4 regions of the Thermosinus thermophiluss DSM 23256 genome follow, and region 3 is predicted to be linked to each of the others. Evidence: riboswitches for the same ligand, from Rfam matches in the RefSeq annotation. Region 3 holds a riboswitch; each other region holds the start of a gene.
What was found. A riboswitch is a leader RNA that binds a small molecule or an ion and turns the genes downstream of it on or off. The one in region 3 is predicted to bind S-adenosylmethionine.
Positions count from the first base shown of each region.

Region 1: another riboswitch for S-adenosylmethionine. It lies ahead of metF (methylenetetrahydrofolate reductase [NAD(P)H]); the one in region 3 lies ahead of BLQ99_RS06115 (YezD family protein).
Region 2: another riboswitch for S-adenosylmethionine. It lies ahead of BLQ99_RS07825 (vitamin B12 dependent-methionine synthase activation domain-containing protein); the one in region 3 lies ahead of BLQ99_RS06115 (YezD family protein).
Region 4: another riboswitch for S-adenosylmethionine. It lies ahead of BLQ99_RS06195 (methionine ABC transporter ATP-binding protein); the one in region 3 lies ahead of BLQ99_RS06115 (YezD family protein).

Region 1 covers NZ_FNBU01000006.1:94,725-101,997, forward strand. The annotation lists gene BLQ99_RS05400 (GNAT family N-acetyltransferase) at 1-735, shown strand, start outside; gene BLQ99_RS05405 (class I SAM-dependent methyltransferase) at 769-1,428, shown strand; gene BLQ99_RS05410 (DUF3473 domain-containing protein) at 1,421-2,338, shown strand; gene BLQ99_RS05415 (aldo/keto reductase) at 2,442-3,449, shown strand; gene BLQ99_RS05420 (histidinol phosphate phosphatase) at 3,646-4,422, shown strand; gene metF (methylenetetrahydrofolate reductase [NAD(P)H]) at 4,498-5,355, opposite strand; SAM riboswitch class I at 5,518-5,624, opposite strand; gene BLQ99_RS05430 (cupin domain-containing protein) at 5,747-6,097, opposite strand; gene BLQ99_RS05435 (patatin-like phospholipase family protein) at 6,261-7,273, opposite strand, start outside.
Region 2 covers NZ_FNBU01000010.1:95,962-103,234, forward strand. The annotation lists gene BLQ99_RS07805 (ParB/RepB/Spo0J family partition protein) at 1-591, opposite strand, end outside; gene BLQ99_RS07810 (ParA family protein) at 584-1,345, opposite strand; gene BLQ99_RS07820 (IS110 family RNA-guided transposase) at 1,784-3,085, shown strand; SAM riboswitch class I at 3,354-3,456, shown strand; gene BLQ99_RS07825 (vitamin B12 dependent-methionine synthase activation domain-containing protein) at 3,539-4,192, shown strand; gene BLQ99_RS07830 (homocysteine S-methyltransferase family protein) at 4,207-6,594, shown strand; gene BLQ99_RS07835 (Na-translocating system protein MpsC family protein) at 6,851-7,204, shown strand.
Region 3 covers NZ_FNBU01000007.1:104,935-112,207, reverse strand. The annotation lists gene BLQ99_RS06135 (putative bifunctional diguanylate cyclase/phosphodiesterase) at 1-103, shown strand, start outside; gene BLQ99_RS06130 (transcriptional regulator) at 475-1,083, shown strand; gene BLQ99_RS06125 (glycoside hydrolase family 73 protein) at 1,475-1,936, shown strand; gene BLQ99_RS06120 (hypothetical protein) at 1,997-2,515, shown strand; SAM riboswitch class I at 2,730-2,826, shown strand; gene BLQ99_RS06115 (YezD family protein) at 2,911-3,075, shown strand; gene BLQ99_RS06110 (YezD family protein) at 3,094-3,285, shown strand; gene BLQ99_RS15035 (hypothetical protein) at 3,342-3,518, shown strand; gene cysK (cysteine synthase A) at 3,889-4,827, shown strand; gene BLQ99_RS06095 (AzlC family ABC transporter permease) at 5,171-5,902, shown strand; gene BLQ99_RS06090 (AzlD domain-containing protein) at 5,892-6,215, shown strand; gene BLQ99_RS06085 (DUF401 family protein) at 6,269-7,273, shown strand, end outside.
Region 4 covers NZ_FNBU01000008.1:4,397-11,669, reverse strand. The annotation lists gene hisD (histidinol dehydrogenase) at 1-429, opposite strand, end outside; gene hisG (ATP phosphoribosyltransferase) at 426-1,091, opposite strand; gene BLQ99_RS06215 (D-2-hydroxyacid dehydrogenase) at 1,242-2,195, shown strand; gene BLQ99_RS06210 (HDIG domain-containing metalloprotein) at 2,192-2,719, opposite strand; gene hisZ (ATP phosphoribosyltransferase regulatory subunit) at 2,722-3,909, opposite strand; gene BLQ99_RS06200 (YerC/YecD family TrpR-related protein) at 3,896-4,234, opposite strand; SAM riboswitch class I at 4,414-4,528, shown strand; gene BLQ99_RS06195 (methionine ABC transporter ATP-binding protein) at 4,611-5,669, shown strand; gene BLQ99_RS06190 (methionine ABC transporter permease) at 5,638-6,291, shown strand; gene BLQ99_RS06185 (MetQ/NlpA family ABC transporter substrate-binding protein) at 6,317-7,135, shown strand; gene BLQ99_RS06180 (MetQ/NlpA family ABC transporter substrate-binding protein) at 7,161-7,273, shown strand, end outside.

The DNA.
Region 1 (7,273 bases), on a different contig from region 3:
AAAAAGTACCGCCTGGATTATTTGGGGCTAAGGCTAAAGAACCAGGATTTGGACAGCGCGGGCTGGCAGGTAAACCTTCAGCATCATACTTTTGTGCTGCCGCTTTTTGATGACGAGGAGAAGATATTGGCGCTATCTACCGCCAGCAATCGCAACCATGTACGCAAGGTTTATAAAAACAACTGGTTTGCCGTTTCGTTTGACCCTCATCATTTGGACGACTTTTATAAAGTTTATGTTATCAGGATGAAGCAGCTCGGGTCACCTGCCCCGGACATTCGCTTTTTCAAACTTTTCTTCGAGCAGTTGCCCGAACATGCTTTTCTGCTCACCGTGCTTGACCGCGAAACCGGAAAGGTGATTGGCGGCATGCTGCTGCTATTAAGCACGGGTAATGCAACCGTCTATTATCCATATGGGGCGACGCTTGTAGAGTATAACCGAAAGTACATAAATAATTTTATGTACTGGGAAGCGGTGAGGTTTGGCATCCGCAAGGGAATGAAGCATCTTGATCTTGGCCGGTCGCAGACCGGATCGGGCACGTATAAATACAAGGCGCAATGGGGAGCCGAAGCAAAGCAGCTCAAGTACCTGGTGTATGATGGCGGCCGCGAAGTTTCTGGCCCGCCCGACAAAAGTAGCGTCAGTATGTTCGTTAACCTATGGAAGGTCGCGCCCAAATTTCTTACCGACAGGCTGGGCGGACAGTTGATCAAGTATATTCTGCCCTAATCTATAATAATTTACTGAATGGCGGAGGAGACAATGAGCAATAATTGGCAGCGTTATTTTGACCAAAAGGCGCAAACTTATGGGGCATCGGTCAAAGCATCCGATTATTTTGACGATGCCAGTTTTTTTATGCAAAGGGACAACATCTTACGTTGGCTGGGGGAATTAAGAGGTAAGGAAATCCTTGACGCCGGCTGCGGCGTGGGCGCTTTCAGCGAACCGCTTACCGGGCAAAACACGGTTTACGGGGTGGACTTCTCGGAAAAAAGCCTTGAGTTTGCTGCTGCCCGGGGACTGAAAGTAATACCGGGCGACCTGATGACCTTACCTTTTACCGATAATAAGTTTGACGTGGTCTTGTGTATTGGTGTAATACAATTAATTGAACAATACAAGCCGGTTATCGCCGAACTGGCAAGAGTCACAAGGCCGGGAGGAATACTGCTGGTGCAAACTTTGCATAAGCGTTCGCTGCAGCGCAAGGTTCTCGGGTTATTTGAGCCGAAGAAGTTTGACCGGATGTATGACATGGACGAACTAAAGCAGTCATTCACTGACTGTGGCTTGGAAGCTATGGAATTTCTCAAGATGTATCATCCTTTTAAGTTTGTAAGCCAAAGCGGCGACGTCGGGGCATGGTCCGATATCTTCTGTACTTCATTCGCGATCAAAGGGAGAAAGAAAATTGGCTAAACCGGCAAGCGAAGTCAGCGTTTATAATTTGCTTACTTTTGATATCGAAGAATGGTTTCATGCCAATTATGAGCACATAAATCCTGCTGACTACAGAGGCAAAGGCTCTAATTTCAGGGCCCAGGTGGACATGCTGCTCCAGTTATGCAGCGATGCGGGCTGCAATGCCACTTTTTTTGTCCTGGGTTCTATCGGTGAAGATTATCCCGATGTTGTGAGGAAGATAGTGCAGGCAGGGCATGAGGTTGCCGCACACGGCTATGGCCATCACCTGGCTTACAAGCAGACATTTCAAGCGTTTAAAGCGGATGTGCAAAAAGCGGTGGCTATTCTGGAGGATATCACCGGCACTAAGGTTTTAGGATATCGGGCGCCATCATGGTCGATCGTGGAAAGTAACCTTCATTATCTTGAAGCGCTGGAAGAGTTGGGCCTAATGTATGACGCCAGTATTTTTCCGGTCAAAACCTTTCTTTACGGTATTCCGTCGGCTCCCACCGACATTCATAAGCCAAGGGTAAACGGTAGGGAGCTCGGTATTTGGGAGGTACCCACGTCGGTAGTGAGTCTCTTTGGGCGGAATATCGGCTACTCCGGCGGATTTTACTTTCGGTTTTTCCCGGCATTCTTGATCAAAAAAGCCATTCGCGCGGCCAACCGTAAGGGCAGGAGCGTCGTTGTCTACCTGCACCCGCGCGAGCTCGATTGCACGGAACGAAGGCTAATCCTTCCGTGTAAAGAAGCTTTTATACACTATTACAATATCCGGGGAACAAAAGCCAAGCTGGAAGATATAATGATGAGTTTCAGCTTTACGTCGATTGCCACGCAACTTGAGCGCCTGGCGACCACTGCCCAAACCGCCGATCGACAAGAAAGTTTAGTGGCAACCAAGCCCAGCCAATTTTAGAAAATAGTGAAGGTATTTGCAAATAGGCAAAGAAAAATAAAATTAAGAGAATTAGTCCAAAACAGCTGCCGTTTATAAGCGCAAGCGAATGGAGGGATCTCATATGCTGAAACGGCGTTTGGGCCGAACCGGGCTGGAAGTTACAGAAATTAGTTTCGGGGCGTTGCCTATCCAGCGTTGTACGATGGAAGAGGCCGGGCCAATATTGCATGCTGCCCTGGATGCGGGGATTAATTTCATTGATACGGCGCGCGCTTATACCGATAGCGAGGCCAAAATCGGGCAGCATATTGCCGGACGTCGGCGCGAGTTTTATCTGGCAACCAAGAGTATGGCCCGCGATAAGGAAGCCATGGCCAGGGACATTGACCTTAGTTTGAAAACAATGCGGACCGATTACATTGACCTGTACCAGCTACATAATATAAAGACCCGGGCTGATTTTGAGGCGGTTATGGCGCCTGGCGGCGCCCTTGAAGCGCTCAGGGAGGCCAGGCAAGCGGGAAAAATCGGTCATATTGGCATAACCGGGCATAACGTGGAGCTTTTGGCGGAAGCGATAAAAACCGGTGAGTTCAGTACGGTGCAGTTTCCGTTTAACTTTATCGAGACCAGGGCGCTTGATGTGCTTTTCCCGTTGGCCAGGTCGCTGGATGTTGGCTGTATCGTGATGAAGCCGCTGGGCGGCGGACAGGTTAAAAATGTTGAACTTGCCCTCAGGTTTATTCTCGAACAGGATATTGCCGTCGCCATTCCCGGTATGGACCGCGTTGAGCAGGTCGCACAGAATGTGCAAGTGGCGAAGAGTTTCAGGCCGCTTACGGATGAGGAACGGGCGGTACTCGCAGCCGAAGCGCAAGTTATCGGGCCCAATTTCTGCCGGCGCTGCGGTTACTGTTTGCCATGCACGGCAGGGATAGATATTCCTACGGTGTTTATTTTCCATTTGCAATATGTATCTTATGGGCTAAAAGAGGCCATCCCCATGCGTTATGCGGCACTGAAAGCGAAAGCCTCGGACTGCACCGGGTGCGGCGTATGCGAAAAGCGCTGCCCGTATAACCTGGCGATCCGCGAGCGCATGCGGCAGGTGGCTAAAGATTTGGGTTAAGGACAGCAGCAAAAAGCCCTGGTTTCCGGACTTCAGCCGGAAACCGGGGCTTTGCTTGTTGCCGGTACAAAGCCGGAATTTTATAACAATTCTTTGCCCATGGTTTGTTTTAGAAGTTAAGCATAGCCTGTGTTATAATAGGAACTATGAAAAATTTCACGAAACCGGATACATCAGGCCGAACGGAGCGATGACAATGTTGTTTGATACCCATATGCATACCAAGTTTTCTACCGATTCGCGGATGACTATAAATCAGGCTATGACCAAAGCCGGTGAGTTGGGCTTGGGAATTACGATTACCGAGCACATGGACCTTGATTATCCTGAGCCGCAGGCCTTTATTTTTAATCCCGCGGCATATTTCGCCGAGTATGAAAAATACCGCAGCGAGCAGGTTCTGCTTGGTATCGAGATTGGTATGCGGCCTGGCCTGGAGGCCGACAACCGGCGGATTGTCAGGGACTATCCATTTGACTATGTCATTGGTTCGATCCATGTCATTGACAATATAGACATTTATTGCGCCGAGTTTTATAACTTGCGGACGAAAGCTGAAGTTTACCGCCGGTATTTTGATGCGATGGCCGAGTGCCTGGAGTCTTATGAATTTATTGACAGTCTGGGGCATATCGACTATATTGCCCGGTATGCCCGGTTTGCTGATCCTGAAGTCTATTATCACGAGTTTCCGGAGCTCATTGACCGGGTGTTGGCTGCCGCAGCCCGGCGGCAATTGGCTTTGGAGATCAACACCCGACGGTTAAACCGGGAGGAGACGGTAAAGGCGCTTGTTCCGGTCTACCAACGGTTTTACGAGCTGGGCGGGAGACTGGTAACCATTGGTTCGGACGCGCATACTCCCGGCGATATCGGCAAGGGTATGGACGTGGCCCTGGCCATTGCCGATTATTGTCACCTTCGGCCGGTCTGGTTTAAAGACCGGAAAATACAATATGTGAAAAAAAACTAAAAGACAGCCTGGTAACGGCTGTCTTTTTACGTTAGCCTGGCAGATTCGAGTGGTTGCTTTGCCGGTGTGAGGCGCCTAGCGCAGGCCCGTATTCCGGACCAGGGTGCGTGCCAGATGGGGGCGGTTCATGGTATACAGGTGTACACCGTCAATGCCGTGAGCAAGGAGGTCTTCGATCTGGCGGCTGGCGTACTCAAGGCCCGCCTGTTCCATTGCTTCTTTTTGGTGACCATATTTGTCCATCAGCTTAACCAGCGCCGGCGGCAGCGTAGCGCCGCAGAGCGAGCAGATGCGTTCCACCTGGGGGCGGCTGAAGACGGGCATGATGCCGGCCATGACAGGAACGTCAATGCCCAGCGCCCGGGCGTCTTCCAGGAAGCGATAGAGCATGGCGTTGTCGAAAAAGATCTGGGTGATCAGGAAATCGACACCACTGTCCACTTTTTCTTTAAGAAACCGTAGATCGTCCTCCCGGCTGGGGCTTTCCAGGTGCCCTTCAGGGTAGGCGGCTGCGGCGATGCTGCAGGGACGGCGCTGCTGGCGGATAAAGCGGATGAGGTCTTTGGCACGGTAAGGGGTGGGGGGAATAGGGGCGTCTTTTGGAGGGTCGCCCCGTAAGGCAAGGATGTTTTCAATGCCCTGAGCGGCAAATTCGTGCAAGATTGCCTGAATGGTCGCTGCGGTGGCGCCGACGCAGGTAAGGTGCCCCAGGGCGGGAATGCCGTGGTCATGCTGGATGTGTCGGGCTACTTCCAACGTGCGGCCCCGTGTGGAACCGCCTGCGCCGTAGGTAACGCTGATAAAATCGGGCTTTAGCGCTTGCAGTTCTTCAATGCATTGGAAAATGGACTCCAGGGGGGAAGCTGGTTTGGGCGGGAAGGTTTCAAAGGACACGACAGGGCGTTTTTGAGCGAACAGCTGGTGTATCAACATGGGCGGCATCCTTTCTTGGCGTTATTTTTTGGCGCAGGTTTTGTCCAGGGGGGCCAGCCGGGTGCTTCCGACGGCGCCGAGGTGGTCGCCGATAATAAGGTAAAATAAAAGCGTCTCTTTCCGAGAGGAAAGAGACGCCATATTATGGCAGCCATACCTTTCCTCTCATCTTCCAGAATCCGAAGATTCTGCTGGATTTGGCACCAGACGCATTGTTGCCGGTTGCCGCGGTTTCACAGGGCCAGTCCCTCCACCGCTCTTGATAAGAGTACACGGTATACAACTTTTGGAAGTTGAGATTAATATACGCCAAAAATGTATTTTCTGTCAAGGGGTTTATCACTAAACAAACAGGCTTTACGCCAATAATAGCGTAAAGCCTGTTACCATCTTATTTGGAGTAGAGAATTAAAGCGATGTATTCAAGATCTTCCGTACCGGTATTTTCAATGGAGTGGGACTCGCCGTCGGCCGTAAAGACGACGTCGCCGGCTTGGACCTTAACCAGCGTGCCATTATCGTTGACCAGGCCTTCGCCTTTAAGGATGTAGTAAGTCTCAGCGTCGCCATTGTGTTGGTGGTAACCGATAGAGCAGCCCGGCTTGAGAATGCTGTGGGAGAATAACCTGCCTTTGCCTTGCAATTGTTCCATGTCCAACAGTTTAGTCCCAATTACTTCGCCCTTGCCGCCGAACCGGTTGGCGGCAACCTCGGTGACTAATTCGCCGGCCCGTTTAATCATGCTCTCAACTCCCCCTAGATATGTATTATTTGAATTTTCTCTACGTAACCTCTTAATTCCTTTAATGAGTACCGGATTTACTATTTTTTACTAGGATGCAAGATATTGGTTTAACAGACGTGATTTGCTAAAGCGCTGCCAGTGCGCTTGCGCCTAACATGTCTCACGGGCGATTGTATGCTGGGTTTTCAGTGTTATCATACCAAGCGAAATATTTCTCCGTATATCGGCGGCCCGATTCTACCAATGCTTCTTTTTTAGCAGAATCAATTCCAAAATCCATAGTCTTTACTCCTAGTGTATCAATATAGATAGTCCGGTGCCAATCATCGCTATGTAAATGTTGGTTCTGCTGGCTTTCCAAAATAGTTTCGATTAGGCTCCATGTATAGGCAAAAAAGTCGTTTATATCATGGCGAGGTGGTTCAGCATGATCCCGGAATATGGCGATTTCGCTCCCGGAAACCAAACGAAAGCCAAGGGTTTCCTGGTTATAAACATATGGACTAATTTTCTTACCTTCCTCCTGTAGTTGTTGATTATGTTTTTGATAATAGTCAGGTGTTGTTGAAAAACGTTCGACATATTTTCTCCGATCGAAAAGCTTAATTGGGAAATTATCAAGCACTCCGCCATCAACATAACAATCTCCACGGGGGCTGCGCTGAGCTGTGAAGACAAATGGTATTGACATTGATATGCGGACTGCATCAGCAACACACATTCGCGGCGTATGCTCGTGGGAAAAGACTTCCGCAAATTTCGTTGATAAGTTTGTGCCTATAAAATACAAGTCTTTAAAATTATTCGTTTCTTTTAACTTTTGAATATCATGAAAGGTTGCCTCACTGTTTCCGGTTTTAGCACTAATTAAATTTCCCACCCATTCGCGGAAAAAATTACCTCGGTACCACCCAAATTGGGAGATTAATCTACGCGTGTCTCGAATAATTCCCCACGTATCATCTAAAAATTGGCGAAAGTGCAATTCACTTATAATGTTTTTAATTTCTTTTGCGGTGTAATTTAAGCCGACCAATAAAGCAGCTATTGCACCAGCCGAAGTACCACCGACTCGCTTAATGTTCGGCAAGATCTCTTTTTCTTTTAGCACTTCGAGAGCACCGCTGTACGCTATTCCCTTAACACCGCCGCCTTCAAACACTAAATTGCGAA
Region 2 (7,273 bases), on a different contig from region 3:
CGCCTCAATTTGCAATTCTTCTTTATCTAACGCCAATAACGGCCTGGCCTGTCCCACTGTCAATGTTCCACGTGAAACATGCTCCTGGACCGCCGGGGCCAGGTTCAAGAGCCGCACCATATTGGCAATCAACGACCGGCTGCGGCCAATCTTGCGGGCCACTTCCTCCTGCGTCAGGCCAAACTCGTCCATCAACCGCCGGTAAGCATTCGCTTCTTCAATGGGGTTTAGATCCTGGCGCTGCAGATTCTCGATAAGGGCGATTTCCGTCATCTCCGCGTCGGTATAATCCCGTACGACCGCGGGAATGGTTTTCAGGCCGGCCAGCTGGGAAGCCCGCCACCGCCGCTCGCCCGCTACCAGCTCATAGCCGTTCATGGTCTTGCGGACGACAATGGGCTGCACGACCCCGTACTGCCGGATTGATTGCGCCAGTTCTTCGAGCGCCTCGGGATCAAATGTGCGCCGCGGCTGAAACCGGTTGGGGGTAATTTCTTTTATGGCAATTTCATTGACCGGCTCATCGCCACCGGCCGGCGTCGCCGGAAAAAGGGCATCCAAACCGCGTCCCAGGCCACGGGCCTTAGTCATCGCCAATCACCTCTTTCGCTAAGTCAAAATAAACTTCCGCCCCTTTCGATTTCGGGTCATATTTGATGACCGGCTTGCCGTGACTGGGGGCTTCGCTTAGCCGCACATTGCGGGGAATAATGGTCTGATATACCTTATGGCGGAAATGATTTTTGACTTCATCCACAACCTGAATCGATAAATTGGTCCGAGCGTCAAACATCGTCAGCACCACCCCTTCCAGCGTTAGGATGGGGTTAAGGTTTTTCTGGACCAAGTTGATCGTATTCATCAGTTGGGTCAATCCTTCTAAAGCGTAAAACTCGCATTGGATGGGAATGATAACTGAATTGGCCGCCGTTAAGGAGTTAATGGTCAGTAACCCCAGCGACGGCGGACAATCAATGATTATATAGTCATATTTATATTTCACTTTATCAAGGGCCCGCTTCAGCTTCGTCTCCCGCGACATAACCGATACCAGTTCAATTTCGGCGCCGGCCAGTTGGATGGTAGCCGGCAGCAGCACTAGATTAGGGATTTCGGTCGGCAGCAGCAGGGTTTCGACCGGGACATCGTTGATCAGGGCGTCATAGACGCAGTGCTTAATGCTGGCCTTATTGACCCCGAGCCCGCTGGTCGAATTACCCTGCGGGTCGATATCGACGAGCATCACCTTTTTCCCCAGCTCGGCCAGGCAGGCGCTCAAATTTACCGACGTGGTCGTCTTGCCGACACCGCCCTTTTGGTTGGCAATGGCAATAATTTTGCCCAATTTTTTCACCCCAGAGCATACAAAATAGCATCCAAAATTCTCCTTTCATTTCAACGCTCTTTTCTTAATATCCTGCAAAAATTTATTCGGAAACCGATAAAATGTAGTTTACATAATTAAATAATTTCGCCACGGCTCCGCTCCCCCTTGACACCGCTTGGGAAAATATTCTATGATGAAAAAAACCGCAAAGATAATCATGCCAATAAATTGGCACCACAAAGGCATGAAAACGGATAGTCTGCGGCGAATATTTAGCTTGCGGCTGGGCGACAAAAGGACGTTGCGCACTAGCGCTTTGAGCCTGACGCAAAGATTGTCCTCAATCATTTGGTGCATCACTAACTGTCACCTCCTATTGGAGAGTACGCAGGGTAGAATACATCCCTAGAGATGATTGCACCAGTCGCAAAATAAGGCCGCAGAAGGAGAATTAGAATGAGTAATAATGTCCAGGTAGTTTATGAGCGGTGTTGCGGGTTAGACATTCACAAACGTAAAATTGAAGCCTGTGCCTTGGTAAATGAAAAAATGCGACGCAACAGTTTCGGCACTACGTCAGAACAGCTGCATAAACTTGCCGATTGGCTTAAAAAACATGAAGTGGAAATTGTAGCAATGGAAAGCACCGGTGTCTACTGGAAACCGGTTATCAATGTTCTGGAAGCCGAAGGAATAAAAGCGATAATAGTCAATGCCCAACACATTAAAAATGTACCTGGACGAAAAACCGATGTTAAGGATGCCGAGTGGATAGCTTCGCTTCTTCGCCATGGACTACTAAAACCAAGCTTCATTCCCGAGCGTAGGCAACGGGAAATGCGCGAAATCACGAGGTTACGCACAGCAAAAATTCAGGAACGTGCCCGAGAAATTCAGAGGCTGCAAAAATTCTTGGAAGGCTGCAACATAAAATTATCATCAGTGGTAAGCGATATAAACGGCGTAACGGCTAAAGAAATCATCAAAGCAATTGCTGCCGGTGTAAACGACCCGAAAAAACTGGCTGAATTATCCCGTGGCCGGTTGAGTGCTTCCCAGGAAGAACTTGAAACTGCCCTAGACGGAATAGTAAGCCCTGATATTCGCACTCTAATCCAGATCCAACTTGAAGCTATTGAAGCCTTAGATAAACAAATAGCATCACTAGACTTGATGATGGAGCGAATAGAACGAGAAGACGAAAATTTTAAGGAAGCCCTGGAGCTAATAGATACAATCCCTGGAATAGGGAAACGGATTGCCCAAGTAATATTGGCAGAAATAGGACTTGACATGAGCCGGTTTCCAAGCGACAAGCATATAGCCGCATGGTCCGGACTAGCTCCAGGGAATAACGAAAGTGCCGGAAAGCGAAGATCTGGGAAAGCTAAACCGGGCAATCCGCAACTTAGGTCGCAACTAGTTCAGGCAGCACATACTATAGCGCGGATGAAAAACTGTTATTTATCATCCTTATACCATCGAATAGCAGCCAGAAGAGGTAAGAAACGAGCTGCGGTAGCAGTAGCGCATGCAATCATTGTAGCCATATATCACATGCTGATTCGCAAGGAACCATATAAGGACCTTGGGGAAAACTATTTGTCGGAACAAATGCGTCGTAGCAAAATAAAAAGTTTAGTAAACCTTGTCAAAAACATAAAGAAACTGGACGACGATGTTCAATTCATTATTAGCGACCAAAGTATTCGGATAATAATTGGCGAAGAGGTTAAAGAGTTCTCAATGACAGGGTGATACACTAGAAAATCAGCTTTCTTTTGTACACCAGGCCTGTCAAAAAATAGATTTGTACAGGCTTAGTTTACTATTGCCTAAAATTGGGGTATGTCAGCTCTGTTGGCACACATCGTTTTCAGGGTAGGGCGCAAAGAACGCAAAGGGTATATCGGGCGCGACGCGTGCCGCGCCAAAAAATACTTAGCGCAACTTCGCGCTCTTCGCGAACTTTGCGGTTAAAAACTTATACTTTCTGATATAGTTAAAAACTATCATAACGTGAATACTCTTATCCAGAGCGGTCGAGGGACTGGCCCGATGACACCCGGCAACCGGCATTGCGCTTGGTGCTAATTCCTGCAGAATCTTATGGTTCTGAAAGATAAGAGGAAAGGACTGCGACCGGGCGCCCCCTTTCCTCTTGGAAAGGGGGTTTTTGGTACGCCTGTATATAACGCTCAGTTAACCAAAGTGGATATTAATGAAACACGGCGGTATGCCGGCCTGGCCCGGGCGGCCCGCTTTCCCGACGCTCTGCTCCGCCAGGCCTGCCTTGACGCTCAGGTCCTGGCCGTGCCGCGCGGGATCTGGCAGGTATATCCCTATTCACCGGCCGACGGCGTCATTCTCGCGCCTACTCCCCTTAGGCTTAGCGGCGCCAATATTGCCAACCACCTGGCCGGATCCGTACAAGTAGCCGTCTTGGCCGTCACCATCGGTGAAGCCATCGAAGCGGAAATCTCCCGCCGCTTTCGCCAAGGCGACGCGGCCGCGGCGCTGCTTCTGGATGCCGCCGGCACCACGGCGGTGGAAGCAGCGGCTGACCAGGTCAACGCGCTGATTAACCGGGAAGCGGCCCATCAGGGAATGACCGCGACCAAGCGGTACAGTCCCGGCTACGGCGATTGGGACATCACCGTGCAGCAGCACGTCGTGGCCCTCGCCGGCGGCGGCGCGATTGGCATTACGGTAACCGCTTCGTCCATGCTGATCCCGCGCAAATCGGTGACGGCCGTTATCGGCCTTAAACCCGGCAAACCAAACGGGCAGCCGACCTGCGCCGGCAATGTCTGCCTTACCTGCGGCCAGCCCAATTGTTTGGCCCGGCGTACATCATCACAGTGAAAGGATGAGCCACGATGATTTATCTTTTTGACGGCGCGATGGGCACGATGCTGCAGCAGGCCGGACTGACGCCGGGACAATGTCCCGAAGCCTGGAACTGCGAGCGGCCGGAGGTGGTAACCGCCATCCACCGCCGCTATGTTGAAAGCGGCGCCGCCATCATTGAAACCAACACCTTTGGCGCCAACCGCGTTAAACTATCCCATTACGGCCTGGCCCGCGACGTTGCCCGCCTCAATACCGCCGCCGTTCGCGCGGCCCGCGCGGCCGCCGGGCCCCACACCAAAATCGCCGGTTCCGTCGGCCCGACCGGCAAATTCATCGCCCCTCTCGGCGAACTCTCCTTTGACGAGGCCTGCGATGTCTTCGCCGAGCAGATTGCCGCTTTGGACGCCGCCGGCGTCGACTATATAATCATCGAAACCATTATCGACCTTCAGGAAATGCGCGCCGCGCTGCTGGCCGCCAAACAGACCACCCGCAAACCGGTCATCTGCCAGCTCTCGTTTGGTGCCGACGGCCGTACGGTCACCGGCACCGACCCGGCCACCGCCGCCATCGTGCTGGAAGCCATGGGCGCCGATATCATCGGCGCCAACTGTTCGCTCGGTCCGGCCCAACTGGTGCCGGTGGTGGAAGCCCTCGCCGCCCACACCAGCCGACCCGTTAGCGTCCAGCCCAATGCCGGCATGCCTGAACTGGTTGACGGGAAAACGCACTTTCCCATGGGTCCGGCGGAACTGGCTGCCTGGGCGCCACGCCTGATTGCGGCCGGCGCTAGCTATATCGGCGGCTGCTGCGGCACCACGCCTGAGCATATCAGGGCCATGGCTGAGGCCATCCGTCACCTGGGCGGCAGCGGTACTTCCGTCCGGACCGTAAGACAAGGCGTCGCCCTCACCAGCCGCAGCCGCACCGTTTGGCTGGGGCCGGGCCACCCGCCGGTTATTATTGGCGAACGCATCAACCCCAGCGGGCGCAAAGCCTTGGCCGCCGAAATCCGCTCCGGCAGTTTTCTGACCGTCAAGAAAGACGCCCTCGCCCAGGTGCAGGCCGGCGCCACCGTCCTGGATGTAAATATGGGCGTGCCCGGCATTGACCAGGCAGCGACCATGGGGCGGGCGGTACAGGAGCTGTCCATGCTGGTCGACGTTCCCCTGTCCATCGACACTACCGACCCGGCTGCCCTGGAGGCCGGGCTGAAAGCCTTCCCCGGCCGGGCGCTGGTCAATTCCGTGAGCGCCGAACCGGAACGGCTGGAAACATTCCTGCCACTGGCAAAAAAATACGGCGCCGCCGTCCTGTGCCTCCCCGTCGCTCCCGGCGGCGTACCCGCTACGGCCAACGAGCGGCTGGCCGTGGCCAAACAAATTGTTGAGGCGGCGCTCAAGGCCGGCCTGCGCCCCCAGGATTTACTCCTTGACGCCCTGGTTCTCACCGTCGCCGCCGAGGGACAGGCCGCCCGGGAAACACTGGCAACCTTGCGCTTGTATCGGGAGCATTTCGCCTATCCGGCCGTCATCGGCCTGAGCAATATTTCCTACGGTCTGCCGCGCCGCGACCTGATGAATGCCGCCTTCTGCGCCATGGCCCTGGCGGCCGGACTCGACGCGCCCATCCTTAACCCTTATGACCCGCTGATGCAGGACATGCTTGCCGCCGCAGGCGCCCTGCTGGGTTATGACGCAAACGGCAAAAGCTACAGCGAACGCTACGGGCGCGCGGCGGCGCCTTCACCGGCGGACCCGGCAGCGGAAGAAACAGGCGATAAGCTCGACCAAATCCGCCAGATGGTCATCCGCGGCGAAAAAGAAGCTGTCACGGCCGCGGTCCAGGCCGCCCTGCAGGCGGGCTATTCGCCCTTGGACATTACCGACCGGGCGCTGACGGCGGCCATGAACGAAGTGGGCGAAGCCTTTGGCGCCGGCCGCTGCTTTTTGCCCCAGGTGCTGCTATCCGCCGAAGCCATGCGGGCCGCCTTTGAAATAATCAAAACAACCTTGCCGCCCAATGCCGCCAGCCGGGGCACGGTAGTGCTCGCCACCGTCAAGGGCGACATCCACGACTTGGGGAAAAATATCGTCGCCACCCTGCTGGAAAATAGCGGGTTTACCGTCATCGACTTAGGCAAAGACGTAGCGCCGGAGGTGGTTGTGGCGGCGGCCCGCGAGCACGACGCCGACGTAGTGGGCCTGTGCGCCCTCATGACCACCACCATGCCCCAGATTGACGTTACCATCGCCGCCCTGCGCGCAGCCGGCTGCCGGGCCGCAACAATCGTCGGTGGCGCCGTCCTGACCGCCGAATACGCCGCCCAGGCTGGCGCCGATGCTTATGCCGCCGACGGCGTCGATGCGGTCAACAAAGTAAAAACCCTGCTGAAAAAGAGCCGCCATGCCTAGCCTTACCCTCAAACCAAGGTGTGTCAGTAGGTCTGACACACCTTTAATTTAGACAATAGTAAATTAAGCCTGGACAAATTCCTTTTTGCCAGGCTTGCATACATCAAAAGTAAAATTGCAAAAAAACAACAGCTGTGAACTAACATGAAAATATAGCAATTGTCAGAATTTCCAAAATATGTTATGGTAGTTAAAGATAAATCAGCGGGGTTGGCGATTACGGCGGGCCGGCCGCACAGGGAGAGGATGGCTGGGTATGGGAGTCGATTTACGGCAGGAGATTATCCGCATCAATAACAATCTCAACATTGGCATGTTTGGCACTGGATTGCGAAAGCAACGTGTTGTCATGGCCGATGACGACAAAATTTTGATCACGGCCGATCACAAACGGATACCGGTACTGTCAGTTTTGGATCAGCAGCAGCGTCATATTACTCGGGTTATCGACGCAGCAATTTTGGATGAATACAAGCGGCGCCTCAAAGAAGCACTGATTAACCAGCTGCAGCTTCCGGTCAAAGCCGTATTAAAGGATTATGACCCTGAACATGAACTGGCTATTACCATCATCATTTTGAGTCAGCCATTGGCCAAAGAAATAAAATAGGCTGATCAGAAAATATTGTTAAAACTTTTATAATATTCTATTTGTTTAGCAGGAAAATAAAAATTCACG
Region 3 (7,273 bases):
TGGGACTGATTTCGGGCAGGGATATTTCTTTGGTAGGCCTCGTCCAATTGATGACATATTAAAAATTAGCTTCTCATGTTTATGGCAGACTTATTTTGCATAGTTTGGCTGCCGAAATCTGCACGTATAAAATGCCGAAATTGAACAAAGTTTGCATAAACTTTGCATGGAGGGGCGGGTATGATTGGCTGTTCTAGCGGTGTTGCCTAAGCAACGCCGCGCAGCCTAAATATCATACCCGCAGAGGCTCCTTGTCAAGTTTATGCGGATGGATGAATAATTACTTAATTGCCGAAATCTGCATTTTTGGATTGCCAAATACATTCTCATGTGTTAATGAGTAGATGAACCAAATTTAAAGAGATTTGGTCAGCAACGTAATTAATTAAACAAAAAAGTGAATGGATACAACAAAGTAATTACAATCGCAATGAATTGGTCGAAACAATTTTGTATAAGGTGGTATGGGAAACAGTGCGGGAATGCTTAGATCTGTCGAGTGAGTTGAATGCCAGCCTTGCGGCTTTTCTCATCAAGACTATGCCGCTAGCTGTAATGATTGTAAATAACGAAGTTAGAGTACGGTGCATCAATGACGCAGCCATAAAATTTTTTTGTATTTCCAAAGAAGAAGCCCACCTGCAAAAGTGTGGAGAGGTCTTGAGATGCGTTAACGCTCGTGGTCCTGAGGGTTGCGGAGGATCACCCGGTTGTTTGAGATGCGTGTTGCGTAAAAGTGTACTCGAAGCTTTAAACGGACAAGTTGTATCTCGCAACAAAGGTATTTTTAATGTTATCCAAGATGGTGAGGTCAAGAGGCTAACCCTCTTGGTGACGGCAGCCCCAATACTATATGAAAACAAGCGAATGGCAATCGTGCTTACTGAAGATGTATCCCTTGTTACTCAGCTAGAGGGACTAATTCCAATCTGCTCGATCTGCCATCGTATTCGTGACGAACAGGGCAATTGGATAACCCTCGAAAAGTATTTAAAAACGCATTCTGAAGCGGAATTTACGCACGACTATTGTCCAGTGTGCAGTGATGAGATGCGCACCAAACACTCTTTGAGTAAAGAATAAGCAACTACTATTTTCTGCAGTATGAATTTCGTCGACACGGTAGAAAAACGCGGCAGAAGTTGAAGATGGCCTTTCCGCAACGCGTCGGCTGTGCTGCAACGCTTTTCATGCAGGTGGCTGTTTTTATTTGGCAGGGAGTGCGGCATTGAGCATGAATCGCATGCAAAAATACATCATCAGGCATTGATAGGGGCGTTTCTGCTCCTATTTTTGTTTTGGGTTGTAGGCTACTAGTGGAATGCCCGCAGTAATGCAAAATTGAACTAAAAAGTTGCTGGGACGGCATAGCAGTATTTGGGGCCGCTGGGCCCCTTGCAGTCATAAAATATATTGTAGATAGTGTGGCTAATAGCGAACAGGGAAAAAATCCGTATGATAAGGGGGAAAACTGGTGACACCCGATGAGTTTATTGCCTGGTTGGGACCCGTAGCTCAACGTGTTTGCCGCAAGTACGGCCTGCCTGCCAGCGTCTGCATCGCCCAGGGAGCACTGGAAAGCGGCTGGGGGCGGTATACAATCGGCGAGTATAACCTTTTTGGCCGCAAGGCCGTTGCTGGTGACAAGTCAATAACCATCACCACACAGGAGTATATTAACGGCGAATGGGTAACTATAAATGACGAATTCAAGGACTACGCCAGTCTGGACGAGGCCGTGGAGGACTGGTGCGTGCTAATGACTGAGGAGCCGGCATACGCTGACGCGCTGGCCATATGGCAAGAAACGCATGACATTGAGCAGTTTGTGTGTACGATGGGACGAATATATGCCACGGACCCGGAGTATGCGGATAAGGTGCTGGCGACGATCAGGGCGAACGACCTGACGTGTTACGACGAGCAAGCGGCCTAAAGTGATGTTTGATCTGCATACTAATTTCGAAAAGCTGTGTATATACTGCGGGCGGTCATTGTGGCCGCCGGCAGTATTTTTGCTAATCATTGGGTGGGCGAAAAGTTTTTCCCCAAGCAGCAACAGACGCCGCAAATCAGCGTGAACTTGGACGGAAAACCATCAAAACCCAGTGAGCCGCAAGCTGTATATATCCAGGGACAAAATACCAGTACCCGGGAAATCGTTTACGTTCCTAAAGAAACGGATCCCAAAACAGGCCAGCAAGAACGCACAAACGTCCAATTCGAGAAGCGGCAGGGTAAGGTCTATGTAAAAGTAAACGGCAAGGAGTTTGAAGTCCCTGCCGAGGTTAAAGAAGAAGCTAAGTTTGAAAAAGGCAAACTGGTTGTTACTGAAGAAACTGAAATTCGTATTAATATTACCGCCCCTAAGCCTACGCTGAATGTTGGCGTTGGCTGGTCGATGAACGGTCCGGCAGCGCAGGTGAATGGGCAACTGTGGAAATCGGTCAGCTGGTGGGTTTACGGAGACCGGAAGACGGTGGCTGGTGGAGTGCAGTTTCCAATAATGAAATAATTTCCCCTTAGGTTTCACTCGGTGGTTTCGGCTGCTTTAGGAACCTTAAAAAGGCGCAAGAGGTCATAAAAAACTATTAAAGACTACAATAGCGGCAAGTCGGAAACGCGCAATTGTTGAGGCGTGGCGATACATTCGGAACAATTGGGATGGAATATGGCTATTGACAGTGTTTATATCGGCGTGTTAATATCTAAAACAACCAAATAAGTCACTCTTATCCAGAGAGGTCGAGGGACTGGCCCGATGACACCCGGCAACCGGCAACGCAAGGTGCTAATTCCAGCAGGAGTAATCCTGGAAGATGAGAGGAGAGGTATACTAACATTCCTTTCCTCGGAAAGGATTTTTTGTTTGCCGCTGACCGATTAACAAAGAGTAGGGAGGAAATGGCCATGGCGGTTAGCAGTAACATGAATACACCCGACAACCTGCCACCCCGGGTATGGGAAAAGATTGAGGCGGCAATCCGCACAGTAGGATACGGTTCAATCACGATCATCGTTCAGGACGGGAGAGTCATCCAGATCGAAATAAACGAGAAAATCAGGCTGGTCTGATGGGAAAGGGGAAGCGAGATGGACGCGAAAACAAACGGGGTAAGCGATTTTAAGATCGGGGCTGTCAGGGCGGAAATTCTCAAGGCTCTCAGCGGTCTTCAGTACGGGCAAGTGGTCATTCAGATAAAAGACGGGAAAGTGACCCAGATCGATAGAACCGAGAAAAGGCGCCTACCGCGACTGGAAGGTGTGGACGGCGACGGCATCTGATTTCAGGCCAATCAGAAGACTACAATTAGTTTCATATAAACAATCACGCTTTTCAGGTGCCATTCGTCTGCGGCGCAAACCTGGGTGAGGCGCTGCGCCGCAACGGCGAAGGTGCGGCGATGAACCGTGCCAAGGGAGAGCCCGGTACCCCAATCTCAGCGAAGCAGTGCGGCACATACAGCCTGGTAATGGGCGAGATCAGGCAGCTCCAAGGCTGGCACCCGAAGAAGTGACGGCTTTTGCTAAGAATATAGCTGCATGGCGTGGGGTTCGAGGACCCGCGCGATCTGCTTGATGATTTGTTTGCGCCATGGCTAAAATAGAGCACGTTGACACCAATGGCTACATGTGGTAAACTTAAAAACAAGTAAATAACTCTGAGCTGATCAGTAAGACTGAAGGCTGAGGTAAAGTCCCACCGGGACTTTTATCTCAGCTTTGTTTTTTACTCTTAGTCACGGACCAACTATACCGCTGTTCCCGGTAGATCCTGCTGCCCGTGGTCGGAGTGGCTGGGCAGCGCGGTCATCGGTTACCGCACTGGCAGCATGAACCAAGTTCTTGACCTTGAGAATAAACAAAAAGCTTAGGAGGAAAACAAAAATGGCCAAAATAGCGACGAACTTGACAGATCTCATCGGCAACACCCCGCTTCTGGAACTGGGGAATTACAACAGAGCAAAGGGACTAAACGCCAAGCTCATCGCCAAACTGGAATACTTCAATCCACTGAGCAGCGTCAAAGACCGCATCGGTTACGCCATGATCAAGGACGCCGAAGACAAGGGACTTATCAATAAGGACAGCGTTATCATCGAGCCGACCAGTGGGAACACCGGCATAGCCCTGGCCTTCGTGGCCGCTGCCAAAGGCTACCGGCTTATCCTTACCATGCCGGACACGATGAGTGTCGAGCGGCGTAACCTGCTCAAGGCGCTGGGCGCGGAACTGGTGCTCACGCCAGGGGCGGAAGGAATGAAGGGGGCCATACGCCGGGCCGAGGAACTGGCGGCTGAAATACCCAATTCTTTCATACTCCAGCAGTTTAAGAACCCTGCCAACCCCGCAATCCATCGTGTCACGACTGCGGAAGAAATCTGGAACGACACTGACGGCCAGGTAGACATCTTCGTTGGTGGTGTTGGCACCGGTGGCACTATCACCGGTGTCGGGGAGGTAATAAAACAGCGTAAACCTTCTTTCAAAGTCGTCGCCGTTGAACCTTTCGACTCGCCCGTTCTTTCCGGCGGAAAACCCGGTCCTCACAAAATCCAGGGTATTGGCGCCGGCTTCGTGCCTGATGTCCTTAACGTGAAAATAATCGACGAGATTATCAAAGTCAAGAACGAGGAAGCTTTTGCCACCGCCCGCGAACTGGCAAAGACCGAGGGGCTGCTTGTCGGCATATCCAGTGGCGCCGCAGCCTTTGCCGCCACCCAAGTGGCTCAGCGCCCGGAGAATGCCGGAAAGACCATCATGGTGTTGCTGCCCGACACGGGGGAAAGGTACCTTTCGACGGCGCTTTTCCAGGAAGAACTGTAGCATATATTTATAGCGATTATGTGCGAGATATTTCAGAAGAAATGCGGCTCGTTTATTGAGTTACCCAAGATATGGATCATGACGGTTATTTAGCGGATAAGAAGACGCAGCGAACCGTTGGAAAATGCCTCGGAAATAATTGAATTGAGAAAATGACTGAGCTTAGGAAGCATAAGGTGTCAAAAACGACATTTTATGCTTCATTTTGTTATGCGACAGTATGCCAGACCTTAGCAAATTACAGGGCCTTACTCTACTCGATTATTTTATTTGTTTGCAGGTATTGCCAATGTTCGGATGTAATTTTACATTTTGGATATTTTCGCGATAGGAGGTCAGCAGTGTGGATAATGCAAGAACCGCGCAGGTAACGGAACGTGGTTTGACAATGCCGCAATTTTGGCAAGGCGCCAGGGACGCCGGGCCAATTATGGTAGGTGTTATACCTTTTGGCATTACCTGTGGTGTAATGGGATTGACAGCAGGGCTAACACCGCTGGAAACAGTGATGATGTCACTCTTAGTGTTTGCCGGAGCTGCCCAGTTTATTGGCATTACAATGATCGGGGCCGGCATCACCGGTTGGGGCATTATTGTGTTTACAACCTTATTGGTTAATTTACGCCATTTGCTGATGGGGGCTTCCTTGGCGCCATATCTGGTGCGACAGCCTTTATCGCTGCAGGTGCTGCTTTCTTTTTTACTGACCGATGAGTCTTACGCCATAACCGTCAGCCGCATTTATCAGGCAGGATATAATCCTTCCTATCATCTGGGAGTCAGTCTTTTCATGTATGTCACATGGTGCTTGTCAACGGTGGCAGGAGTTTTTGTCGGCAGTTACATTCCCGACCCGTTGGCATGGGGATTGGATTTTGCGATGCCCGCCACTTTTTTGGTACTGTTGTTTCCCAGGTTAACGGACCGGACGAGTGTGGCGGTTTGCATAATCGCCGGGCTTATCGCTGTGGCGGGAGCATTATATCTACCCGGAAAATGGTACATGATCGCGGCCTGCCTGGTGGCAACGATAATCGGGGGGCTGATGGAAGGAGACAAGAAGCGTGCATCTTGAGACTTTTGCGATAATAGTCGGTATGGCGTTGGTAACATTTGCGACCCGGTTTAGCTCTGTAGCGTTGTTCAGGCAAACGGGAATTCCCGGCTGGCTGGAGCGCTGGTTAAAACACATTCCCACAGCCATTCTTACGGCGCTGATTGTGCCGTCTTTGGTATTGCCGAAAGGGCAGCTCGATCTATCTTTTCACAACCACTATTTGTTAGCAGGTATTGTTGCAGCGATTGTCGCATATAAAAGCCGTAATATTGTTGTGACACTGACCACTGGTATGGGAACCATGCTGGCACTGCGATGGCTGTTTTTTTAAATCTTTAATTTTTTTATAAGTATTATTATCAAGTTAGGAGTTGTAGCTGGCTTATGCTTTCCGTACTAGCGATTGTTTGTACGCTCGCCGTAATTGTTATTCTTCTTAACCGAAAGATAAAAATGGGCTATGCCATGTTGGCCGGTTCGGCCGTTCTCTTTTTTGCATCAGGTCCGCAGCTATCCAAATTGACAATGGCTATAACCGCAACGCTAACGGCGCATAGCACCTGGGAAATTATTTTTGCCCTGTATTTTGTGATGTGCCTGGAATATCAGCTTCGCACCAGCGGGACGATTGATGGTTTTATGTCAGTGTCCCGGCAAGTCTTCAAAAGCGACCGTTATCTATTAGCCATGATGCCGGCTTTTCTCGGCTTCCTTCCTTCTTTGGGCGGCGCTATTTTTTCGGCCCCGCTGGTAGAAAACGCCGGCAAGTCATACGGTCTTTCCGCCGAAACCAAAACGATCATTAATTATTGGTTCCGGCACGTTTGGGAATTTACCAACCCTATCTTTACCGGGATGCTGCTGGCCAGTAATCTTTCCGGCATTCCGCTGGGCACGCTGGTTTCGCACATGGCCTGGTTAACGGCATTATCAATAACTATCGGCTGGCTGACCTTTATCTCGCCGTTAAAAGGCAAATCATCGCTTAATTCTGCCCCGGCCGGTCCCTGCCCCGATGCTTGCGCTTACCGCTATGTCGCGCTGGCCGTCGGCCCTATTTTAGCCAATTTGCTTCTGGTTGTTTTCGTTGGATTGGACGCCTCTATATCCATGGCAATAGTTGTAGCCGCCATGAGCGTCATCCTGCGGCAAAGTCAGGCCGCTGTTCGCGGGATGCTTGTTCATGCTTTTGACCGCAATCTGCTACTCGGTGTCCTTGGCATCCTTTTTTTCCAAAATATGTTGCGGCAAGCAGGCGTAGTTGACGATATTGCCGCCCTGTTTCACAGCCTTGCTGTCCCCGCCGCAGTTGTCGTAGGGATCATTGCTTTTTTGGGCGGACTCCTTACCGGAACTTCCCAGGGATTTGTCGCTATGACCTTCCCCTTT
Region 4 (7,273 bases), on a different contig from region 3:
CACTCGGTCGAGGGGTATGCACTTTTGGCCTAAAATAGCCCCCTGCTCCCGTTCGGTAAACCACGATTTCGGCAGTTGCTCGGCGTGAAAGCGGCGGACATTGGCAATAGCCCGCCGAATGGCGGCGACGGCTGCATTTTCTACCATACCGGCGGCAGCGGCAAATTCCGCTTCGCTTACCGCTAACGTGGCCGGGCTGAGCTCAGCACCGTCAATCGCCCGCGTATAGCGCAGCAAGGCATCGTCCCCCTCCCGGCGCACGTCGTCGACGATTCGCGCCACTACCTCGCCGGCAGTCATGTCGCGCCCGAATACTTCCCGCACTCGCCACCTGACATTTTCACTAAGCTCGACTTCATCGAAGGCTGGCTTACGAAATAAAGCCGCCATCTCCTGAGGCGTCAATTTGGGGGTGAATATTATCTTCATTTTTCACCCTCACTTTCTACCAGACCTTTGAGCGCTTCAGCCAAACTGTTAATCCGCTCGAATTTCATTTTGAAGCTCACCCGGTTGGCAATCAGTCGGGCCGTAGAAGGCTGAATTTGCGCCACCTCGACTAAATTGTTTTCCCGTAGCGTGCGCCCTGTTTCCACCAGGTCGACAATGAGTTCGGCCAGGCCGACAATAGGGGCCAGTTCAATCGACCCGTTCAGTTTAATAATTTCCATTTGGATCCCCATGCTGTGAAAAAACCGTTCCGCGATGCGCGGATACTTGGTGGCCACCCGCATATGCGCGTAATCGCTGATTTTGTCCTGCATTAGCTCCTGGGGAACGGCGGCAACCATGCGGCAGTAGCCGAATTTAAGGTCAAGGAGTTCATAAACGTCCTTATTTTCTTCTATCAGGACATCTTTGCCAATAATCCCGATGTCGGCAGCACCATATTCCACATAGGTGGGTAAATCGCTCGTCTTAGTGATAATGAAACGAACTTTGGCGTCATCATTGCTGATAACAAGCTTGCGCGAATCCTGGCTTAAACCTTCAGCGGCGCAGCCGACTCCGGCCAGCATCCGCACCGCCTTGTCAAAGAGCTTGCCTTTGGGCAGCGCTACTGTTAGGTAATTCATGTCCACTGCTGTCATGAATCCCCCTCATTTCTTTAATTAATTAAAGTATTAATATGATAATATATTACCATGTATGGAGAAATTTCGTCAATCCTCTTACCAGGAATTTATATGAATACGTAGAAGTATTTGGCAGAATACTAACTAGCATAAGGGAGGGGCATTATGATACCCGCACTCAATATCCTTGTCCTCAACCACCTGGCCGAGCGGCATGTTAAAACTATCACCGGCGTAATGCCGGGCATTACCGTCCATACGAGTGAATTGGCCCAAGCGGCCAGCTTTATTGCTGATACGGATATCCTGGTGTCCTGGGGCTGGATGGATATTCGGGAATTGTTTTTAGCCGCTCCCAAATTGAAATGGGTGCATGCCCTGAGCGCCGGCGTGGAAAACCTTGTCTTTCCGGAAATACAAGCTAGTTCCGTCATTCTAACCAACTCCAGGGGGATTCATGGCATTCCTGTTTCCGAGCACGTTCTGGCCCTCATGTTGGCCTTTACCCGCGGCCTCAACCGTTTAATCCGTCAACAGACAGAAAAACGGTGGAAGCGCGTTCCCACCGACGAATTGCATGAAAAAACAATCGGTATTGTCGGTCTCGGCAGCATCGGCCGGGAAATTGCCAAAAAGGCCAAGGGATTGGGAATGAATGTTCTCGCCACCAAACGCGAGATGACAACGGAAATTTTTGTCGATAAGCTCTATACCCCGGACCGGCTTGTCGACATGCTGGCCCAGTCCGATTTTGTCGTTGTCGCCTTGCCGCAGACGGAAGAAACGCGGGAGTATTTCCGGCTGGAGCATTTTGAAGCCATGAAACGCACGGCCTATTTCATAAATATCGCCCGCGGAACGGTGGTGCGCGAAGCCGATCTCGTTACCGCTCTCGAGCAGGGTCTCATTCAAGGCGCCGGCCTTGATGTTTTCGAGCACGAACCATTGCCGGAAAACAGCCCCCTGTGGGATATGCCTAATGTTATCATTACTCCCCACCTGGCCGCTTTGTCCCCCTACTACCTCGACCGGGCGGTAAAACTGTTCGCCGACAACCTGGCCCGTTTCTGCCAAGGCGGCGAAATGTTCAACGTCGTCGATAAGCAGAAGGGCTATTAATGCTTGTCATCCGCTTCCCGCAATATATTTAGCTCCGGCGTATCGCCTGGCGCCGGAGCGCTATGGTGTTTGCGGACAGCATCAACCACCGCCCGCTGGGTGCCGACGGTTTCGAGCAAACGGGCGCTGCGTTCGGCATGATTAAAATATATATACAGGGCGTGGCGGAGATTGGCAATAATTCCGCCACGCCCTTCTTTTGCCCATTGTCGCGCCCACCGGGGCGCCAGTTTATGGGCCAGGACGGCCAAGACCTTGTCGGTCACGCTCATATCGCCCCGCCTCCGTCCCACGTCATGGAGCAGCGCGCTTTTAACCGCGGTTTCCCAATTTGCCGCCGGACGCTGTGCCGCGAGTTTGGCCGCCGTATATGCCACGTTAAGCGCATGCCGCTGGTCTGGCACGCTCATCTGCCAAAACAGTTGTTGCTCGGCTTTGGTTAAGTGCTGATTAACAAACCTCCTGTCCTGTTCACTGATGCGGGCTGTCACCGCGGCGAAAAATTGCCGTACCCGTTTGTGCATTTTCAACCACCAATATAAATGAGTTTAGCATAGCCCATGGCTTGACGGCAGGCTTCGGCCGCCGCCTTATCCTGCGGCTGAAGTCCAAGACCGACGATACGCCCTGCCGCGCGGAGCTCGCCAGTCAGCGCAATCGCCTCATTCAGCCGCCCCGGCGCCCAGCCAATATAGACGTCCTTAACGTCGCCGTCCAGGGTCAGACCCTGCCGCTCAAGGGCCAGCATAAGGCGCTCGATGCCGAGAGCAAAACCGGTAGCCGGATATTCCTTCCCAAAAGCGCCTGCCATGCCATCGTAACGCCCGCCGCCGCAAAGGGGGAAGCCTAGGCCCGGCGTATAGCCTTCAAAAACAGCCCCCGTATAATAGTCAAAATTCCGGATTATTCCCAAATCAAAAGAGACATGCCCGCTTACGCCGTAATACTCAAGGAGCCGGTAAATCTCCGCCAGGTTATCGAGGGCGCGGCGGCTCATATCGTTGCTCACCATGCCATAGGCCGCATCAAGCATATTTTCCCGCCCGTGGAGCAGCGGAATACGCTTAAAAAGCGCCTGCCCGGCCGGCGATAAGGAGCTCGTCGCCAGAGCCTCGTCCAGGCCGACTAGATCGCGCTGCACCAGGCAATTTTTAATCCGCTGGCGCTCGGCCGGCGGTAATTCGCATTCATTCATTAGACCGTTAATAAATTCCACCTGACCGAGGCTGATCTGAAAGACGGTCAGCCCTGCCTCCCGCATGGCCGTGGCCGCCAGCGCTACGACCTCGGCATCGGCGGCAGGCCCCGCCGTGCCCAGCAGTTCTATACCGGCCTGGTAGAATTCGCATTGTCGACCGGCTTGGGCCTGCTCGTACCGGAAAACGTTAGTCAAATAAAACAGCCGCAGCGGTACCGGCTGTTCGCGGAGCCGGGTAGCCGCTACCCGGGCAATAGGCGTAGTCATATCCGGCCGGAGCGCTAATAGCCGGTTATTTTTATCGAGAAATTTGAACATATGCTGAACTATTTCTTGGTCGGCACCGACCGATAAAATGTCCAGATACTCAAATGTAGGCGTAATTACCTCGTCATAACCCCACCGGGTAAATAGGCCGGCAAGGGCGCTTTCCACCAAGCGCTTTTTTTTCGCATCGCGGGGTAAAAAATCCCGTGTCCCGTACGGAATTTGCGGTACAAACTCATTTTGGTTCATGGCCTGCATCCTCCTGCCGCAAACGCTCTTCCTGCTCTTCCAACCGGGCGAGAATGATTTTGTAGCCGTCAGCGCCATAGTGCAAGCAGCGCTTGACCCGGCTGATCGTGGCCGTGCTGGCCCCGGTGCGCTCGACAATGTCGTCGTAGATATGACCGGCCTTCAGCATCCGCGCCACCTCCAGGCGTTGTGCCATGGCTTTTATCTCGCTGATGGTACAGATATCTTCAAAAAACTGATAACATTCCTCCTCATTGGCGAGCAGTAAAATGGCCCGGAACAATTGGTCGGTTAAAGGCTCTTTTAGCTTAGGGTTAACGGGCATAATCCACACTCCTCCCGTGCACGCATTACCATTCTGAGCATACTATTCGCCCTCTCTCATTTCTTTCCTGCCTTTACGTCTTTTATTCTTTAATTTATGAAAATGCAATTTTAATTTTTTCTTGACAGACATTGCTATACATGATAGCATGTAACTCAACAACGGCATATCGAAACACTCTTTCATCAAGAGCTGGCTGAGGGACTGGCCCGATGACGCCGCGGCAACCATCGCACCTTCGGATGCGAAACGGTGCCAATTCCTGCAGAACGGATAGGTTCTGACAGATGAGGGGGGGAGTTTCTGTTTACAGAACAAAAACCTCTTCGTCTGCGAAGAGGTTTTCTTTATGCCCAGGAAAGGAGAGAGAAGAAAAATGATTAAACTGACCGGCATTGAAAAGGTCTATCCCGGCACTAACGGAGCGGTCCATGCTCTTAAAGGCATAAACCTGGAAGTGCGCCGCGGTGAAATTTTCGGTGTCATTGGTAAAAGCGGCGCCGGCAAGAGTACGTTAATCCGGTGCATCAATATGCTGGAGCGGCCAACCCGCGGCTCGGTAGTGGTCGACGGTGAAGAACTAACGACGATGTCCGAAAAAAACTTGCGCGAGCGACGCAAAAAAATCGGCATGATTTTTCAGCACTTTAACCTGCTGTCTTCCCGCACCGTCTATGAAAATGTAGCCTTCCCGCTTGAGTTGGCCGGCAAAAGCAAAACGGAAATTGCACAGGCTGTTTTGCCGCTCCTTGAACTGGTGGGGCTTGCCGATAAACGGGACCAGTATCCGTCCCAGCTCAGCGGCGGTCAAAAACAGCGGGTCGGTATTGCCCGCGCCTTAGCCAGCCGGCCAAAAGTGCTCTTATGCGACGAAGCCACTTCCGCCCTTGACCCGCAGACTACACAATCCATTTTGAAACTGCTCTTTGACATCAATCAAAAACTGCAGCTGACCATTGTGCTAATCACTCACGAAATGCAGGTTATTAAAGAAATCTGCGACCGCGTGGCCGTCATCGAAAACGGCGTCATTATTGAAGAAGGCCCGGTACTCGACGTCTTCACCCGTCCCCAGACGGCAACAACGCGCGAATTCATCCGCACCATTGTCAACCATGACCTGCCCGAATTCTTTGCCAATACCGTCTTTTCGCCCACACCGCTGCCGGACTCCAATCTTATTCTGCGCCTGTCCTTCATTGGCCGTACGGCCGAAGAACCCATAATTGCCGGCATGATCCGCCGGTTTAATGTTGACACCAGCATCCTTTACGGCAATATCGACCACATCAAGCACACTCCTTTCGGTACCTTGATTGTCGAACTGTCCGGCGACCAGGCCGGCATCCAGAACGCCCTCAACTACTTGCGGGCGCGAGATTTAGGAATAGAGGTGATTGGTTATGTCGCAAGAAATGCTCGTGCTGTTGGCTGAGTCGTTATGGGAAACTACTTATATGGTGGGTGTGTCGGCCTTTATCGCCGCCCTGTTTGGCGTCCCCCTCGGCGTCATCCTGGTAACGACTGACAAGGGCCATGTTTTGGAAAACCTCGCTGTCAACCGCGTTTTGGGCGCAATCGTCAATGCTACCCGCTCGACTCCGTTCATTATTCTCATGGTCGCCATCATTCCCCTGACCCGTCTCATTGTCGGGACATCCATCGGCACCGATGCGGCCATTGTGCCGCTGAGCATTGCCGCTATCCCCTTTGTCGGCCGCATCGTCGAATCGGCACTCAAAGAAGTCGACTACGGCGTCATCGAGGCCGCCCAAGCTATGGGCGCTTCCCCGCTGCAAATTATCGCCAAAGTACTCATCCCCGAAGCGCTGCCCTCGATTGTGCTTGGCCTGACGATCACTGTAATCAGCCTGATTGGTTATTCGGCCATGGCCGGCGCTATCGGCGGCGGCGGGCTGGGGGACCTGGCCATCCGCTACGGCTATCAGCGCTTCCGGGCCGACATCATGCTCGCAACCGTCATTATCCTTATTGCTCAGGTACAGCTTGTCCAGTCGTGCGGCGACTGGCTTGCCCGCCGTTTGAACAAAAAATAAACGATTAACAAGGAGGAATTCATTCATGAAACGTATCGCCCTATTGCTCGCCTTAATTTTGGCCCTTACCGCCGTCGTCGCCGGCTGCGGCGGCAAAACCCAGGCTCCGGCTACCGCCAGTGATAAAAAGGTACTGAAAGTAGGCGCCACGGCCGTTCCCCACGCCGAAATTCTGCGGGTAATTAAACCGGCTCTGGAAAAAGAGGGCATTGACCTTCAGATCGTGGAAATGAGCGATTACGTCCGTCCTAACCTGGCCGTAGCGGAAAAAGAACTGGACGCCAACTTCTTCCAACATATTCCCTACCTCAATAAGTTTGCCGCCGAGCGCAACCTTCAGCTCACTTACACCGCTGCCGTCCACATCGAACCCATGGGCATTTACTCCAAAAAAATCAAAAACTTAAATGACGTTCCTACCGACGCCGTGGTTGCCATCCCTAATGACCCGACCAACGGCGGGCGCGCGCTCGCCCTGCTGGCTAAGGCCGGCGTGATCGGGCTCAAAGACGGCGTTGGCGTCAACGCCACCGTCAAAGATATTGTCGCCAACCCGAAGAACGTGAAAATCCGTGAGCTCGAAGCGCCGCAGCTGCCCCGGGCCCTTGATGATGTCACTTTGGCCGTAATCAATACCAACTATGCACTGGAAGCCAAACTCGTGCCTACGAAAGACGCCCTCTTTATTGAACAGAAAGATTCTCCTTATGTAAATATTCTGGTCGTGCGCAAAGGCGATGAAAACCGCCCGGAAATTCAAAAGCTGACCAAAGCGTTGACCTCGGATCAAGTCCGCAAATTCATCACCGAAAAATATCAAGGTGCGGTAGTACCGGCATTCTAATTCTTAGTTAAGGAGGTAACCAATAATGCACAAATGGACGAAGCCAATCGCATTAGCCCTCGCGCTGCTGTTTACGCTCGGCCTCGTGGCCGGCTGCGGCAAACAAGCCGCCACGCCGTCCGACCGGCCTATAAAAGT